3 regions of the Brenneria roseae subsp. americana genome follow, and region 1 is predicted to be linked to each of the others. Evidence: predicted binding sites of a transcription regulator. Region 1 holds the regulator's gene; each other region holds the start of a gene.

Region 1 (4,983 bases):
AACGTTTCTTTTTCCTGACGGGCGATAGCCTGCTGATGCTGCTCGCGGTTGCGTCGCAGCAGCAAAACCTCAACGGGTAAATCGTCGGTCAGCGTCTGAATGCGCTTCTGTAGATCGCTCAAATAAGCCTGCGTGGTGACTTCAATATCCAGCCAGACGGGTTTCTCCCCTTGATAATCGCTAAAGGTGGCGAGCTGATGTTCTATGTCCGCCAGACTGCCTTTGATCAGCTGCATCGGCTGCGTTACCGGCACGGGAAGCGCATCAATAACCGGGGGAGCATCCGGTTCAAATGTCACCAGATAAACGGATTTTTCGCTGCTTAATTCATCAAAACTCAATGGGATGGGTGAACCGCTATAGAGAATATGGGCGCTCTGCGTCACCCGCTGCGGACGGTGGATATGACCAAGAGCAATATAGTCGGCAGGGGGAAACGCCTGAGCCGGGAACGCGTCCAGCGTGCCGATATAAATATCCCGCACCGAATCGGAGGCGGTGACGCCTACGGTAGTCAAATGTCCGGTTGCAATGATGGGAAGAGGCAATCCCAGCGCATCGCGCTGCTGGCAGGCCAGCTGATAACACTGCTCGTAGTGTGCGGCGATAGCTTCCAGCAGGGTTTGTTGTTTTTCCTCACCGGATTGTCCTGCCCGGCTGGTCATGATGTCTCGCGGGCGTAAAAACGGGATGGCGCAGAGGATTGCGCCCGGCTGACGTTGACGGTCTTCCAGCACCATCACCTGCTTGTCAGGATTGCCGTCGGTACTGGCGATAACCCGCGTATTCAGGCAAGCCAGCAGATCCCGGGACTCATTTAACGTGGCGACAGAATCATGATTACCGCCCAGCACGACAAGCTGGCAGCCGGTTTGTTGTAGCTCGACAACAAAACGGTAATACATTTCCCGGGCGTAGCTGGGCGGCGAACCGTTATCAAAGATATCTCCTGCTACTATTACTGCATCCACCTGATGCTGTTCGACCTGAGCGATAAGCCAGCGCAGGAAAGCTTGATGCTCGGCTGCGCGGCTTTTGGTATAAAAATACTGTCCCAGATGCCAGTCGGCGGTGTGAATAATACGCATGGAGCTCCCTGAATGACGGTTATTGCAGTGCCAGTGATTATAAACAGTCATCGTAACGGCTGTCGTCGCGAAAACCCGCTTTTGGAAAGCGGCTCGAAAATACGCTGTCGAGCAGGGAGGAAGCGGGCCGTTACTTTGTGACATTGAAAATCGCTCCCGGCGATTTTTTACTCGCCCCGTCCATGGGGCTCGCCCTACGGGTTGTCGCAAGCGACATTGAAAATCGCTCCAGGCGATTTTTTACTCGCCCCATCCCTGGGGCTCGCCCTCCGGGTCGTCGCAAGCGCCGTTGAAAATCGCTCCCGGCGATTTTTTACTCGCCCCGTCCATGGGGCTCGCCCTACGGGTCGTCGCAAGCGACGTTGAAAATCGCTCCCGGCGATTTTTTACTCGCCCCATCCATGGGGCTCGCCCTACGGGTCGTCGCAAGCGACATTGAAAATCGCTCCAGGCGATTTTTTACTCGCCCCGTCCATGGGGCTCGCCCTACGGGTCGTCGCAAGCGACATTGAAAATCGCTCCAGGCGATTTTTTCATAAAAATGTCACAAAACTGACGCATAATGCACGGCGTATGCTAACAGCGACGATGACTAACGACAGGATTAACAATGGCAAGACGCATATTGGTCGTAGAAGATGAAGCCCCGATTCGTGAAATGGTATGCTTCGTTCTGGAGCAGAACGGCTATCAGCCAGTCGAAGCTGAAGATTATGACAGTGCGGTCAAGTTGCTCTCGGAGCCTTTTCCTGAACTGGTTCTGTTGGACTGGATGCTGCCCGGCGGTTCTGGCCTGCAATTCATTAAGCATATGAAGCGTGAAGTGCTTACCCGCGAGATCCCCGTTATGATGTTGACCGCGCGCGGTGAAGAAGAGGACCGGGTTCGTGGTCTTGAAGTCGGTGCGGATGATTACATTACCAAACCGTTTTCGCCGAAAGAACTGGTTGCGCGCATCAAGGCCGTGATGCGGCGTATTTCTCCGATGGCGGTGGAAGAAGTGATCGAAATGCGTGGCTTGAGTCTCGATCCGTCTTCCCACCGCGTGACGACGGAAGAACATGCGCTGGATATGGGACCAACGGAGTTTAAACTGCTGCACTTCTTTATGACTCACCCTGAGCGGGTTTACAGTCGGGAACAGTTGCTGAATCACGTTTGGGGCACTAACGTTTATGTTGAAGATCGTACCGTTGATGTTCATATCCGCCGGTTGCGCAAAGCGCTGGAAACCAGCGGTCATGAAAAAATGGTACAGACGGTTCGGGGAACGGGGTATCGTTTTTCAACGCGTTACTGAAGGTAGTTGTGCCGGAGAAACATTAACGTGCTAGAACGTCTATCATGGAAGAGGCTGGCATTGGAGCTGGCTTTTTTTTGCTTACCCGCTTTTTTGCTGGGGCTTATTTTTGGCTATTTACCCTGGTTTTTACTGACCGCAGTTTTGGCCGCCCTGTGCTGGAATTTTTACAATCAGCTCAAACTTTCCTACTGGCTTTGGGTCGATCGCAGCATGACCCCGCCACCCGGCCGCGGGAGCTGGGAGCCCTTGTTTTACGGCCTTTATCAGATGCAATTGCGCAATCGCCGACGCCGACGTGAGTTGGCGTTGTTGATTAAGCGCTTTCGCAGCGGAGCGGAATCCCTGCCGGATGCGGTGGTCATCACCACGGAAGAGGGCACCATCTTCTGGTGTAACCATCTGGCGCAGCACCTGCTGAGTTTCCGTTGGCCGGAAGATAACGGTCAAAATATTCTTAATTTGCTGCGCTATCCTGAATTTGCCCGCTATATGAGCAGGCGTGATTTCAGCAAGCCGCTGACCCTGCAACTGAACAATTCCCACCATGTTGAATTTCGCGTAATGCCTTATTCGGAAGGACAGTTACTGATGGTGGTGCGTGATATTACGCAGATGCATCAGCTTGAAGGGGCGAGGCGTAATTTTTTCGCCAATGTCAGTCATGAATTACGCACGCCGCTGACCGTGTTGCAGGGTTATCTGGAGATGATGGAGGATGAAACGCTGGATCACGCGCTACGCAATAAGGCGTTGAATACCATGCAGGAACAGACGCGGCGCATGGATGGGTTGGTGAAACAACTTCTGACGCTCTCACGAATTGAAGCCGCCGCCGCGATCGATTTGAATGAGAAAGTCGATATGCCGCTGATGTTGCGCGTATTGCAGCGTGAAGCGCAAGCCTTGAGTCAGGATCGCCATGAGATTGTGTTCCGTGTGAATGACAATCTTCAGGTATTCGGTAATGAAGAACAGTTGCGCAGTGCGGTGTCGAATCTGGTGTATAACGCGATCAATCACACGCCGCCCGGCACGCGCATAGAAGTGTGCTGGCAGAAGATCCCGCAAGGCGCACAGTTTCAGGTCAGCGATAATGGCGCGGGCATTGCGCCTGAGCATCTGCCGCGTCTGACTGAGCGCTTCTATCGCGTTGATAAAGCCCGTTCGCGGCAGACCGGCGGCAGTGGGTTGGGATTGGCGATTGTGAAACATGCGCTCAGCCACCATGACTCCCGGCTGGAAATCATAAGTGAAGAAGGTTCGGGTTCCCGCTTTGTGTTTACCCTGCCGAATAGGTTGATTGTTCCAGCCTCTCTGGCTGAGAATACCGTGAAACCCTCTGTCTGACGGAAAACGCTATTCATGACATCTCATGCCGATCGTTTAAATACCGGGGCCGCCGGGATAACCACGTCGCGGGGCGTCCCGGCAGGGGTTTTATCTCTCTGTTCAGGCGATGTTAATTTATGAAGTCCGTCATTAACGCTTCCTGCAACGCCTCCTGCGTTTTTTTATGGCGGGCTATCCCTGCCCGCCACCTTAGCAGGCCGTTGCAAGCAACGTTAAAAAACGCTTCCTGCGTTTTTTTATTGCTGGTGAGTGTTTGTTGCGCCGCGCAGCCGCGTCAAATGCTGGCCGGTAATCTTTCCAGTGCGGGATCGGATACGCTGGCCAATTTGATGTCTTTCTGGGCTGCGGACTTCAGTCAGTATTATCCCGGCGTTAATTTACAGATTCAGGCGGCGGGCTCATCTTCCGCGCCGACTTCTCTGGCTTCTGGCGCCGCTCAGCTGGGCCCCATGAGCCGCGCCATGAAATCCAGCGAGATTGATGCGTTTGTCCAGCATTACGGTTACCCGCCGCTGGCGGTCCCCGTGGCAATGGATGCGCTGGTGGTGCTGGTCAATCAGGATAATCCTTTGCCGGGGCTGAGCTTGTCTCAACTGGATGCCGTTTTTTCAATGACCCAGCGTTGCGGTGGCCGGAAACCGATTAAGAATTGGGGCGATCTGGGATTGAGCCGCGATTGGGAAACGCGAGCGATACTGCGCTACGGACGAAACTCGGCCTCCGGGACATACGGATTTTTTAAGCAGCGTGCCCTATGCGGCGGTGATTTCCTGCCTCAGGTGAACGAACTGCCCGGTTCGGCGTCGGTGGTTCAGGCTATTGCGGCATCGACGAACGCAATTGGGTATGCCAGCGTCGGCTTTCGCACCAGTGGAGTAAGAATGGTACCGCTGGCTTCGGAGGGGACGGACTATGTTTTCCCTTCTACCGAGAATATCCGCAGCGGACTCTATCCATACACTCGCTATCTTTATATCTATGTCAATAAAGAACCGGGGCAACCGCTGGAAGCGTTGACCGCGGCGTTTCTGGAGCGCGTGCTGTCGGATATCGGCCAGTCGCTGGTTAGCCAGGATGGTTATTTGCCGTTGCCTGAAGAGACCCGCCAATTAACCCGGCTTCAACTTGGTCTGAGTGAATCTCAAATGCCCGCTTTTGCGCATTGATGCAGCGGATAACACGTAACGTGAATTTTATTCATGTTACATGAAAAATCTTCTATTGCTCTGTTTTTCCTCACAT
Region 2 (4,983 bases), on a different contig from region 1:
TGGCCAATGCCGACGTAATACTGTTGCCCGGCATATACAGCGATGCGCTATCCAACTGGTAGGTATTACCGATAATGAAGGTCACCGCCATGGTTTCCCCCAACGCGCGTCCCAATCCCAGCATAATGCCGCCAATCACGCCATTTTTGGTATAAGGCAGAACAATGTGCCAAATCACTTCCCAGGTGGTGCAGCCAATACCGTATGCGGACTCTTTCATCATCACCGGGGTTTGTTCAAACACATCACGCATCACCGCAGCGATATAAGGAATAATCATGATGGCCAGGATCACGCCGGCCGCCAGAATACCGATACCAAAAGCCGGGCCAGAGAATAGCGTTCCCAAAATCGGAATACCCGACAGCACATTACCCACCGGCTGTTGGAAATATCTGGCAAACAACGGAGCGAAAATGAACAAGCCCCACATGCCGTAAACAATACTCGGGATGGCGGCCAGCAACTCAATGGCAACGCCCAGAGGACGCTTCAGCCAGTTTGGCGCCAGTTCGGTCAGAAACAGTGCGATCCCGAAGCTAATGGGGATCGCAATAATCAGAGCAATTAGTGAGGTAACAATTGTGCCGTAGATCGGCACCAGAGCCCCGAATTGTTCGGCAGGCGCATCCCACTCCTTCGTCCATAGAAAAGCAAAACCAAACTTTTCAATGCTGGGCCAGGACGCCACAATCAGGGAAACAATAATGCCCCCCAACAACAACAGCGTTATCAACGCAGCCAATTTTACCAGCGCGCCAAAAATGATATCGCCGTGTTTTCCAGGGGCCTTGATAGTTGGCTTATACTCAGCCATGCGTCTCTCTTCTCGATTTAACTGCATTTGATAGCACAGAAGCTGCTTAAGGCGGAGAGGTCATGCCACCTTCCCGCCCTGATACAACCTTTAACCTTTCAGCGAACGTCCTTGCAATCCAGCGCAAAGAATATCGAAGAAATAATTTTAATATAATGCCTTACCGCTGCTGTCTTTGACCTGCGTTTTCCATGCGGCACGAATTTGCTCAACGACTTCGTTAGGCAGCGTGGCATAATCCAGCGCCGTGGCTTGCTCGCCACCTTTATTATAAGCCCAGTCGAAGAACTTCAGCACTTCAGTCCCTTGTTCCGGTTTTTCCTGTGCCGTTTGTACCAGGATAAAAGTGGTAGAGGTGATTGGCCAGGCATCCGCGCCTTTCTGGTTCGTCAGATCCTGAGCAAAAGATTTGCTCCAATCCACGCCTTTAGCGGCATTACTGAAGCTGGCGCCGGTCGGGCTGACAACGTCGCCGTCTGCGGAAACCAGTTTGGTGTAAGCCAGGTTATTCTGCTTGGCGTAAGCATATTCCACATAACCAATGGACCCCGGCAGACGCTGAACGAACGCCGCGATGCCATCGTTGCCCTTGCCACCCAGACCAGTCGGCCAGTTTACTGTAGAACCCGCGCCAATCTTCTCTTTCCATTCAGGGTTAACTTTCGCCAGATAGCTGGTGAACACGAAAGATGTACCGGAACCGTCCGCACGACGAACGACGGCGATATCCTGATCCGGTAGTTTGGCATTAGGATTCAATGTCGTAATAGCAGGATCGTTCCATTTTTTGATTTTGCCCAGGTAAATATCACCCAGCGTTTTGCCGTCCAGCGTTAAATCGCCGGATTTGATACCCGGAATGTTTACTGCCAGCACCACACCACCGATAACGGTAGGGAACTGGAACAAACCGTCCTGAGCTAATTTGTCGTCAGCCAGCGGAGCATCAGATGCACCGAAATCTACGGTTTTGGCAATAATTTGTTTTACACCACCTGAAGAGCCGATCCCTTGATAGTTAACTTTATTACCAGTTTCCTTTTGATAGGAGTCAGCCCATTTAGCGTAAACTGGCGCAGGAAATGTCGCACCAGCGCCGGTGAGGTTGGTAGCAGCAAAAGCGGATACCGCTGTCAGTGAAAAACTTGCCGCAACGATACTGGCAATTGTGGTACGCATCAGTTTCATAATCCCTCCTGTGGGATACTGGAAATGTAGACCCAGAGTCGTTATTAATCAGAGTGTAGTTTGCAGGAGGAAAAATAGGACAATTCAGTGACAGTAAAATGTACTTAATGTGACGGTTTTATGACAAAGAAGACATTTATAACCTAACGTCGGCAACAGAACTGTAGATATAAAACGTGGACAAGGAAAATTGAACGGATCATTCAGGATAATACGCTGGTCAAAAAGATGAATGAAGGTAAATAACATTCGTTATTTACCTTCATTTTTCAGTCCGTTATCAGTTATTCAACCGTTACCGACTTGGCCAGGTTACGCGGCTGATCGACATCAGTACCTTTGATCAGGGCAACATGATAAGACAGCAACTGTAGCGGTACCGTATAGAAAATCGGTGCAATCACCTCTTCAATATGCGGCAGAGGAATAATTCTCATATTCTCGCTGCTGGTAAAACCGGCATCTTCGTCGGCAAACACATACAGCTCGCCACCGCGCGCGCGAACTTCTTCAATATTGGATTTCAGTTTTTCCAGCAGTTCGTTATTAGGCGCTACGACCACGACCGGCATATCCGCATCGATCAACGCCAGCGGACCATGTTTCAGTTCGCCAGCCGCATAGGCTTCCGCATGGATATAGGAGATTTCTTTCAACTTCAGCGCCCCTTCCATCGCGATCGGATACTGATCGCCACGACCCAGGAACAGCGCATGATGCTTATCAGAGAAACCCTCTGCCAGAGACTCGATGAGCTTATCCTGCGACAGCATTTGCTCGATTCGAGCGGGCAGCGCCTGCAAACCGTGTACGATATCATGCTCAATTTTGGCATCCATACCGCGCAGACGACCAATACGGGCCACCAGCATCAGCAGAACGGTGAGCTGGGTAGTAAACGCTTTGGTAGAAGCCACACCGATTTCCACACCGGCTTTGGTCATCAGTGACAGATCGGACTCACGCACCAGCGATGATCCCGCAACGTTACAAATGGCCAGTGAGCCCAGATATCCCAGCTCTTTAGACAAACGCAGCGCTGCCAGCGTATCTGCGGTTTCACCTGACTGAGACAGGGTAATCATCAGGCTATTCTGCCGTACCGCCGGTTTGCGATAGCGGAATTCGGAGGCGATTTCCACATCACACGGAATCCCCGCCAAAGCTTCAAACCAGTAGCGGGAAACCATACCTGAATTGTAAGACGTGCCGCAGGCGATGATCTGAACATGCTGCACTTTCGCCAGCAGTTCATCCGCTTTCGGGCCTAATTCGGAAAGATTGACCTCGCCGTGACTGAAACGCCCTTCAAGGGTGTTCTTGATGGCCATCGGCTGCTCGTAAATCTCTTTCTGCATGTAATGACGGTAGGCCCCTTTGTCACCGGCATCATAATTGACTTTCGATTCGATTTCTTCGCGCACGGCAAGCTGGCCGGATTTATCAAATACGCGAACGTCACGGCGGGTGATTTCCGCCACGTCACCCTCTTCCAGAAACATAAAGCGGCGGGTAACCGGCAACAGCGCCAGTTGGTCAGAAGCAATGAAGTTTTCCCCCATGCCACGACCGATAACCAGCGGACTACCGGAACGAGCGGCAACCAGTACGCTCGGGTCACGGCTATCCAGAACCACCATGCCATAAGCACCGCGCAGTTGAGGGATCACACGCTTAACCACGTCAACCAGCGAACCGCCCTGCTTTTGCTCAAAGTGAACCAAATGGGCAACGACTTCGGTATCCGTTTCCGACACAAAACGATAACCGCGTTCAATCATCAGCTCACGCAGGGGTTCGTGGTTTTCAATAATCCCGTTATGGACGATGATTATGTGTTCAGAAACATGCGGGTGAGCATTTTCCTCAGAAGGTTCACCGTGCGTTGCCCAGCGAGTATGGGCAATACCCGTACCGCCATGCAGCTCGTGTTCCTCGGCAGCCTGAGCCAGCATCTGAACTTTACCCAAACGACGCAGGCGAGAAACTCGCCCTTCACCGTCAACCACAGCCAGACCCGCCGAGTCATAGCCACGATATTCCAGGCGGCGTAAACCTTCTAACAGAATTTCTGCAATATCACGTTGCGCAACAGCGCCTACAATTCCACACATCGATTGTTGTTCCTATAAAAGTGACATATTGTGTCACCTGAGATGTCTTAGACCTGATTGTCCCGGTTTTTCCGGGTTCCCCGAGCCTTGTAGAGAGTTGGGGATTATTATGTTTTTCCCTGTACTTTCGAATGGCAAAAGCACAGGACAAAACGGCCTCCGTCGCTCACGGAGGCACAGGATTAGAGATTATGCCTTCTTCACCGGCCGTTTCCAGCCTTTGATATGCTGCTGCCTCACACGGCTGATCACCAAATCGTTTTCTGCCACGTCGCTCGTAACGGTGGTGCCCGCACCAATAGTGACACCGCTAGCCACATTGACCGGCGCCACCAGTTGGGTATCGGACCCGACAAACACATCATCACCAATAATGGTTTTATGTTTATTGGCGCCGTCATAGTTACAGGTAATCGTACCTGCACCAATATTAACATCAGAACCAATCTCTGCATCACCCAGATAGCTAAGATGACCCGCTTTCGAGCCTTTTCCCAAACGCGTTTTTTTCAGTTCGACAAAGTTACCTACGTGGGCGCCTTGCGCCAGCTCCGCACCGGGACGCAGACGGGCGAATGGCCCTACGGTACAGTCAGCGTCCAGAACGGCATCTTCCAATACTGAGTATGGGCTGATTTCGCAATCATCACCAATCACGCAATTCTTAATTACGCATCCCATACCAATTTTGACGCGGTTACCCAGTTTGACGTCACCTTCCAGCACCACATTGACATCAATCGTCACATCACGACCGTGCACCACATCACCGCGCAAATCAAAACGGGTTGGATCAAGCAGCATGACTCCCGCCAGCAGGAGTTTTTCCGCCTGTTCGCGCTGATAAACACGCTCTAACGCCGA
Region 3 (4,983 bases), on a different contig from region 1:
CTGGAGTTTGTTCTGGTGCGCTTCTTTCACCATTCCGGTAAACGAAATATGCCCGGTTGTGGCGTCAGGTTTCACCAGCATGTGATAGTCCGGGCCGATACCGTCGGCGTAGGCGGCAATCTGCTTCATGGCGCCCGGTTCGAACATCCAGTCATAGTCGTAGTTTATCCACTTTCCGTCAGACTGCTTCTCATAGGTTTCATGCCAGTCGGTATAGGCAATCAACTGGATCAGATTCAGATCCATCTCCATTGCGGGCAGTAGTTCGGTCTTGATGCGTTTAAGCTCTGCGACATCAAACGACTGTAGGAATACCCGATCGCTTTTCTGAGTGTAGCCGTATTGCTTCAGTACGGTCAGCGTTTCGCGGGCAATGTCTTTACCTTCCTGATGATGGAACCACGGCGCTTTGATTTCAGGATAGATGCCAATATTTTTGCCGGTTGAGTGATTCAGACCCTGAATAAACTCAATTTCTTCCTGAAAGGTATGGACGTGAAAGTCAGATTGCCACATTGGGAAACGGGTGGGATAGCTTTGTACCTGTTTGCCGTTTTTAATGTCGAACCCTTCAGTGAATTTCAGCGACTTAATTTCTGACAGCGTGAAGTCAATGGCATAAAACCGGCCATCCTGACGCGCTCGCTGAGGAAAACGTTCTGCGACATCGGTGACGCGATCAAGATAGTGATCGTGCAGGACGACCAGTGCGTTGTCTTTGGTTAGTACCAGATCCTGCTCCAGATAATCCGCTCCCTGTGCGTAGGCCATGGCTTTGGCTGGCAGCGTATGCTCTGGTAGGTAACCGCTGGCGCCGCGGTGGGCGATAACGATTTTGCTGCTTTGTTCGGCAAGGGCGCCGAATGAGAAGGACAAGGCGATACTGGTGAGAAGTGATTTTACAACGTAGCTCATGCGGTCAAACCTCTTTCTGTTGAGAGACAGGCGGCGTCAGTAGACGCCGCCAGAGGGATGCTTACAAGACGGGATTATGCACGATTGGCTAATTCTTCTTTATGCTTTTTCTCACTGATCATCACCATCACCAGCAGCACAACGGCCAGTATGCTACCACCGATCATTACCATGAAGCCGCCGTCCCAGCCGAAGAAGTCGACGGTATAACCGACAATGGCGCTGGCCGCCACGGAGCCGCCAAGGTAACCGAACAGGCCGGTAAATCCGGCTGCGGTACCCGCGGCTTTTTTCGGCGCCAGTTCCAGTGCGTGCAGACCAATCAACATGACCGGGCCGTAAATCAGGAAACCGATGATAATCATGCAGGCCATGTCTACGTGCGGATTCCCTGCCGGGTTCATCCAGTAAACGATCGTTGCGATGGTGACCAGCACCATAAAGAACACGCCGGTCGCCCCACGGTTGCCTTTGAAGACCTTATCGGACATCCAGCCGCAGAGCAGCGTGCCGGGAATACCGGCATATTCGTAGAGGAAATACGCCCAGGACGATCTATCCAGTGCAAAATGTTTCACTTCTTTCAAATAGGTTGGCGACCAGTCAAGGATACCGTAGCGCAGCAGGTAGACGAATACGTTGGCAATGGCGATATACCACAGCAGTTTGTTGGGGAAAACGTACTGCATGAAGATTTGCTTCGCCGTCAGCTCTTCTTCTGCTTTTTCATCGTAATCAATAGGATAATCGTTTTTATACTCTTCAATCGGCGGCAGGCCGCAGGATTGTGGCGTGTCACGCATCAGAGCAAAGGCAATCAGTGCAACCAGAATGGCGGCAAACGCCGGCATGTATAACGCCGCTTTCCAATCGTTAAACCAGGCCATACCCAGCAGGAACAGCAGCGGTGGCAGACCGCCCCCGACGTTGTGCGCGCAGTTCCAGATGGAAACGATACTGCCGCGTTCTTTCTGAGACCACCAGTGAACCATGGTGCGTCCACACGGAGGCCATCCCATTCCCTGAAACCAGCCGCACAGGAACAAGAGAACGAACATTACCGCAATGCTTGACGTTGCCCAGGGGACGAAGCCCATGAACAGCATGACGGAAGCCGCCAGAATCAATCCCGCAGGCAGGAAGACGCGAGGGTTTGAACGGTCGGATACGGAACCCATGATGAATTTGGAAAAACCATAGGCAATTGAGATCCCGGATAACGCAAAGCCAAGATCCCCACGGGAAAAGCCCTGTTCGATCAGGTAAGGCATTGCCAGCGTGAAGTTTTTACGTACCAGATAGTAGGCGGCGTAGCCAAAAAATATCCCCATGAAAATCTGCCAGCGCAGGCGGCGATAGACAGGATCAATGTGATCTTCTGCCATTCTCGGCTGGTGGGCCGCAGGCCTAAAAATACTCAGCATAGATATCTCCAATGCGAAAGAAAACGACAATTTATTGTTCTATTACGAACGTAATTGTAGTGAGTAAATCGGTGGTTATTTGTGAGTCAAGGCTCAAATGTTACGTTTTTATGACAGCGTGACATTTTTTGTGTGCATGTTAACAGAACTGAGAGAGTTGAAGGCGTGATTTTAGTGAGTTAAATCACATTTACGGTCTTTCATTATCTATTAATTTTCGTTTTTTGTTCGTTTTTGCTCTTTATCAAACATTAACCTTATATTTTATGTCCCAATAGCAACATACAATGAGCGTCTGGGGCGAGAACATGATGCAGAAGAAAGGGGCATACCGGGAAACCGATGTCGTTATCATTGGCGGCGGCGCGACAGGAGCCGGCATTGCGCGAGATTGTGCATTACGTGGGTTGCGCTGTCTGTTGCTGGAGCGTCACGATATGGCTACGGGCGCCACCGGGCGTAATCACGGTTTGCTGCACAGCGGGGCGCGTTATGCCGTGACGGATGGCGAATCCGCACGCGAATGTATTGAAGAAAATACCATTCTTCGCCGTATTGCCCGCCACTGTATTGAACCCACCGATGGCCTGTTCCTGACGCTGCCGGAAGATGATCTTGCCTGGCAGAGCCAGTTTATTACGGCCTGCCAGCAGGCGGGAATCAATGCGCAGGCCATTGATCCGCAGGAAGCGCTGCGGCTGGAACCGGCGGCCAACCCAACCTTGATCGGTGCGGTGCGGGTGCCTGACGGCACCGTGGACCCTTTCCGGCTGACGACGGCCAATATGGTTGACGCCTGTGAGCACGGCGCGATCGTCCTGACATATCATGAAGTTATTGGTTTAATTCGTCAGGGCGATCGCATTACCGGCGTACGCGTTTTCGACCATAAAAATTCGACTGAAACAGAGATATACGCTCAGATTGTGGTGAATGCGGCCGGGATCTGGGGACAGCATATTGCCGAATATGCCGACCTGCGGGTGCGTATGTTTCCGGCCAAAGGCGCCTTGCTGATCTTGGGACATCGTATTAACAACATGGTCATCAACCGCTGCCGCAAGCCTGCGGACGCCGATATTCTGGTGCCGGGCGATACGATTTCCCTGATTGGCACGACCTCAACTCGCGTCGATTACGACCAAATTGACAATATGACGGTGACTCCTGATGAAGTTGACACCCTGATCCGTGAAGGCAGCATGCTGGCGCCGCAGCTGGCGACCACGCGTATCTTGCGCGCTTATGCCGGCGTGCGCCCGTTGGTTGCGAACGACAGCGACCCGAGTGGACGGAGCGTGAGCCGTGGCATTGTGCTGCTAGACCACGCCAGCCGCGATGGACTGGAAGGATTTATCACCATTACGGGCGGCAAGCTGATGACGTATCGGCTGATGGCCGAATGGGCCACGGACAAAATTTGCGAAAAGCTGGGCCACAACGTTGCCTGTTCCACTGCCCAGAGAGCGCTGCCGGGCTCCGAGCCCACCGGAGAGCGACGCCGGTCGGCTCAATCTACGACAAAGCCCACGGATGACAAACAACTGTCGGCGCCGCTGCGAGGATCGGCGATTTATCGTCACGGCGATCGCGCCGGGCGTTTGATCTCGGGGGAGCGTCTGGATAGCAGTCTGGTCTGCGAATGTGAAGCGGTCACCGCAGGTGAAGTGCGCTATGCGGTGGAATCGCTACAGGTGAATAACCTGATTGATTTACGCCGGCGTACCCGGGTAGGTATGGGAACGTGTCAGGGCGAGCTGTGCGCGTGTCGGGCCGCAGGGTTGCTATGCCGCCTGGGACAATCGACGCCGGAGCAATCCATTATCCAACTCAGCCAGTTTCTGAATGAACGCTGGAAAGGCATTCGCCCGGTGGCCTGGGGCAATACGCTGCGCGAAAGCGAATTTACCAACTGGGTATATCAGGGGCTGTGCGGCTTGACGGCCGATGACGGTCAGGAGGAACACCATGCGGTATGACGTAGTCATTATTGGCGGCGGACTGGCGGGGTTAACCTGTGGCATTCGGTTGTCTGAATTGGGAAAACGTTGTGCGATTGTCAGCGCCGGACAAAGCGCGTTGCATTTCTCTTCCGGCGCGTTGGATTTGCTCTCTTGCCTGCCAGATGGCCGCGCGGTAAGTCAGCCATTGAGTGCTTTGACCGAACTGACCCGATTGGCTCCCCAACATCCTTATTCGCGTATCGGCGCCGAACGTATCACGGCATTACTGCCTGAAGCGGAAGCGTTATTAAGCCGTTCTGATATCGCGGTGCTGGGGGATTATCGTCAGAATCATCAACGCATGACGCCTCTGGGCAAGTTTCGTCCCTGCTGGCTCAGCCCTGCCGACAGCGTCACCTGCGGATTGTCTGAAGCCCTGCATTGGGAAAGGCCGTTGATTGCCGGCATTGAAGGTTTTCTTGATTTTCAATCCCGTATTGTGGCGGGGGCATTGCAGGCTCAGGGTATTGCGGCCCGCAGTGATGATTTAAAGCTGCCGGTGCTGGATCGTTTACGTCACAACCCCAGTGAATTTCGGTCGGTGAATATCGCTCGTGTATTGGATCAGCCGGAGAATCTGCCGGCATTGATCGATGAACTGACGATGCTGGCCAACGGTAATGACGCGATCGTTATGCCTG

Evidence for each region. Region 1 encodes PhoB, which activates phosphate uptake and scavenging genes when phosphate is short. Its sites were predicted from a motif close to CTGTCATAAAACTGNCNNAT; they were not measured.
Region 2: a site for PhoB is predicted at 2,113-2,132, ahead of pstS (phosphate ABC transporter substrate-binding protein PstS). Genes of this name have one in related genera too.
Region 3: a site for PhoB is predicted at 2,437-2,456, ahead of glpT (glycerol-3-phosphate transporter). Genes of this name have one in related genera too.

The regions. Positions count from the first base shown of each region.
Region 1 is NZ_QDKJ01000002.1:193,304-198,286, forward strand. It holds gene sbcD (exonuclease subunit SbcD) at 1-1,088, opposite strand, end outside; gene phoB (phosphate response regulator transcription factor PhoB) at 1,699-2,388, shown strand; gene phoR (phosphate regulon sensor histidine kinase PhoR) at 2,416-3,738, shown strand; gene B4923_RS02840 (PstS family phosphate ABC transporter substrate-binding protein) at 3,858-4,907, shown strand.
Region 2 is NZ_QDKJ01000007.1:247,430-252,412, forward strand. It holds gene pstC (phosphate ABC transporter permease PstC) at 1-817, opposite strand, end outside; gene pstS (phosphate ABC transporter substrate-binding protein PstS) at 965-2,005, opposite strand; gene glmS (glutamine--fructose-6-phosphate transaminase (isomerizing)) at 2,290-4,119, opposite strand; gene glmU (bifunctional UDP-N-acetylglucosamine diphosphorylase/glucosamine-1-phosphate N-acetyltransferase GlmU) at 4,309-4,983, opposite strand, start outside.
Region 3 is NZ_QDKJ01000009.1:139,264-144,246, reverse strand. It holds gene glpQ (glycerophosphodiester phosphodiesterase) at 1-915, opposite strand, end outside; gene glpT (glycerol-3-phosphate transporter) at 990-2,339, opposite strand; gene glpA (anaerobic glycerol-3-phosphate dehydrogenase subunit A) at 2,648-4,318, shown strand; gene glpB (glycerol-3-phosphate dehydrogenase subunit GlpB) at 4,308-4,983, shown strand, end outside.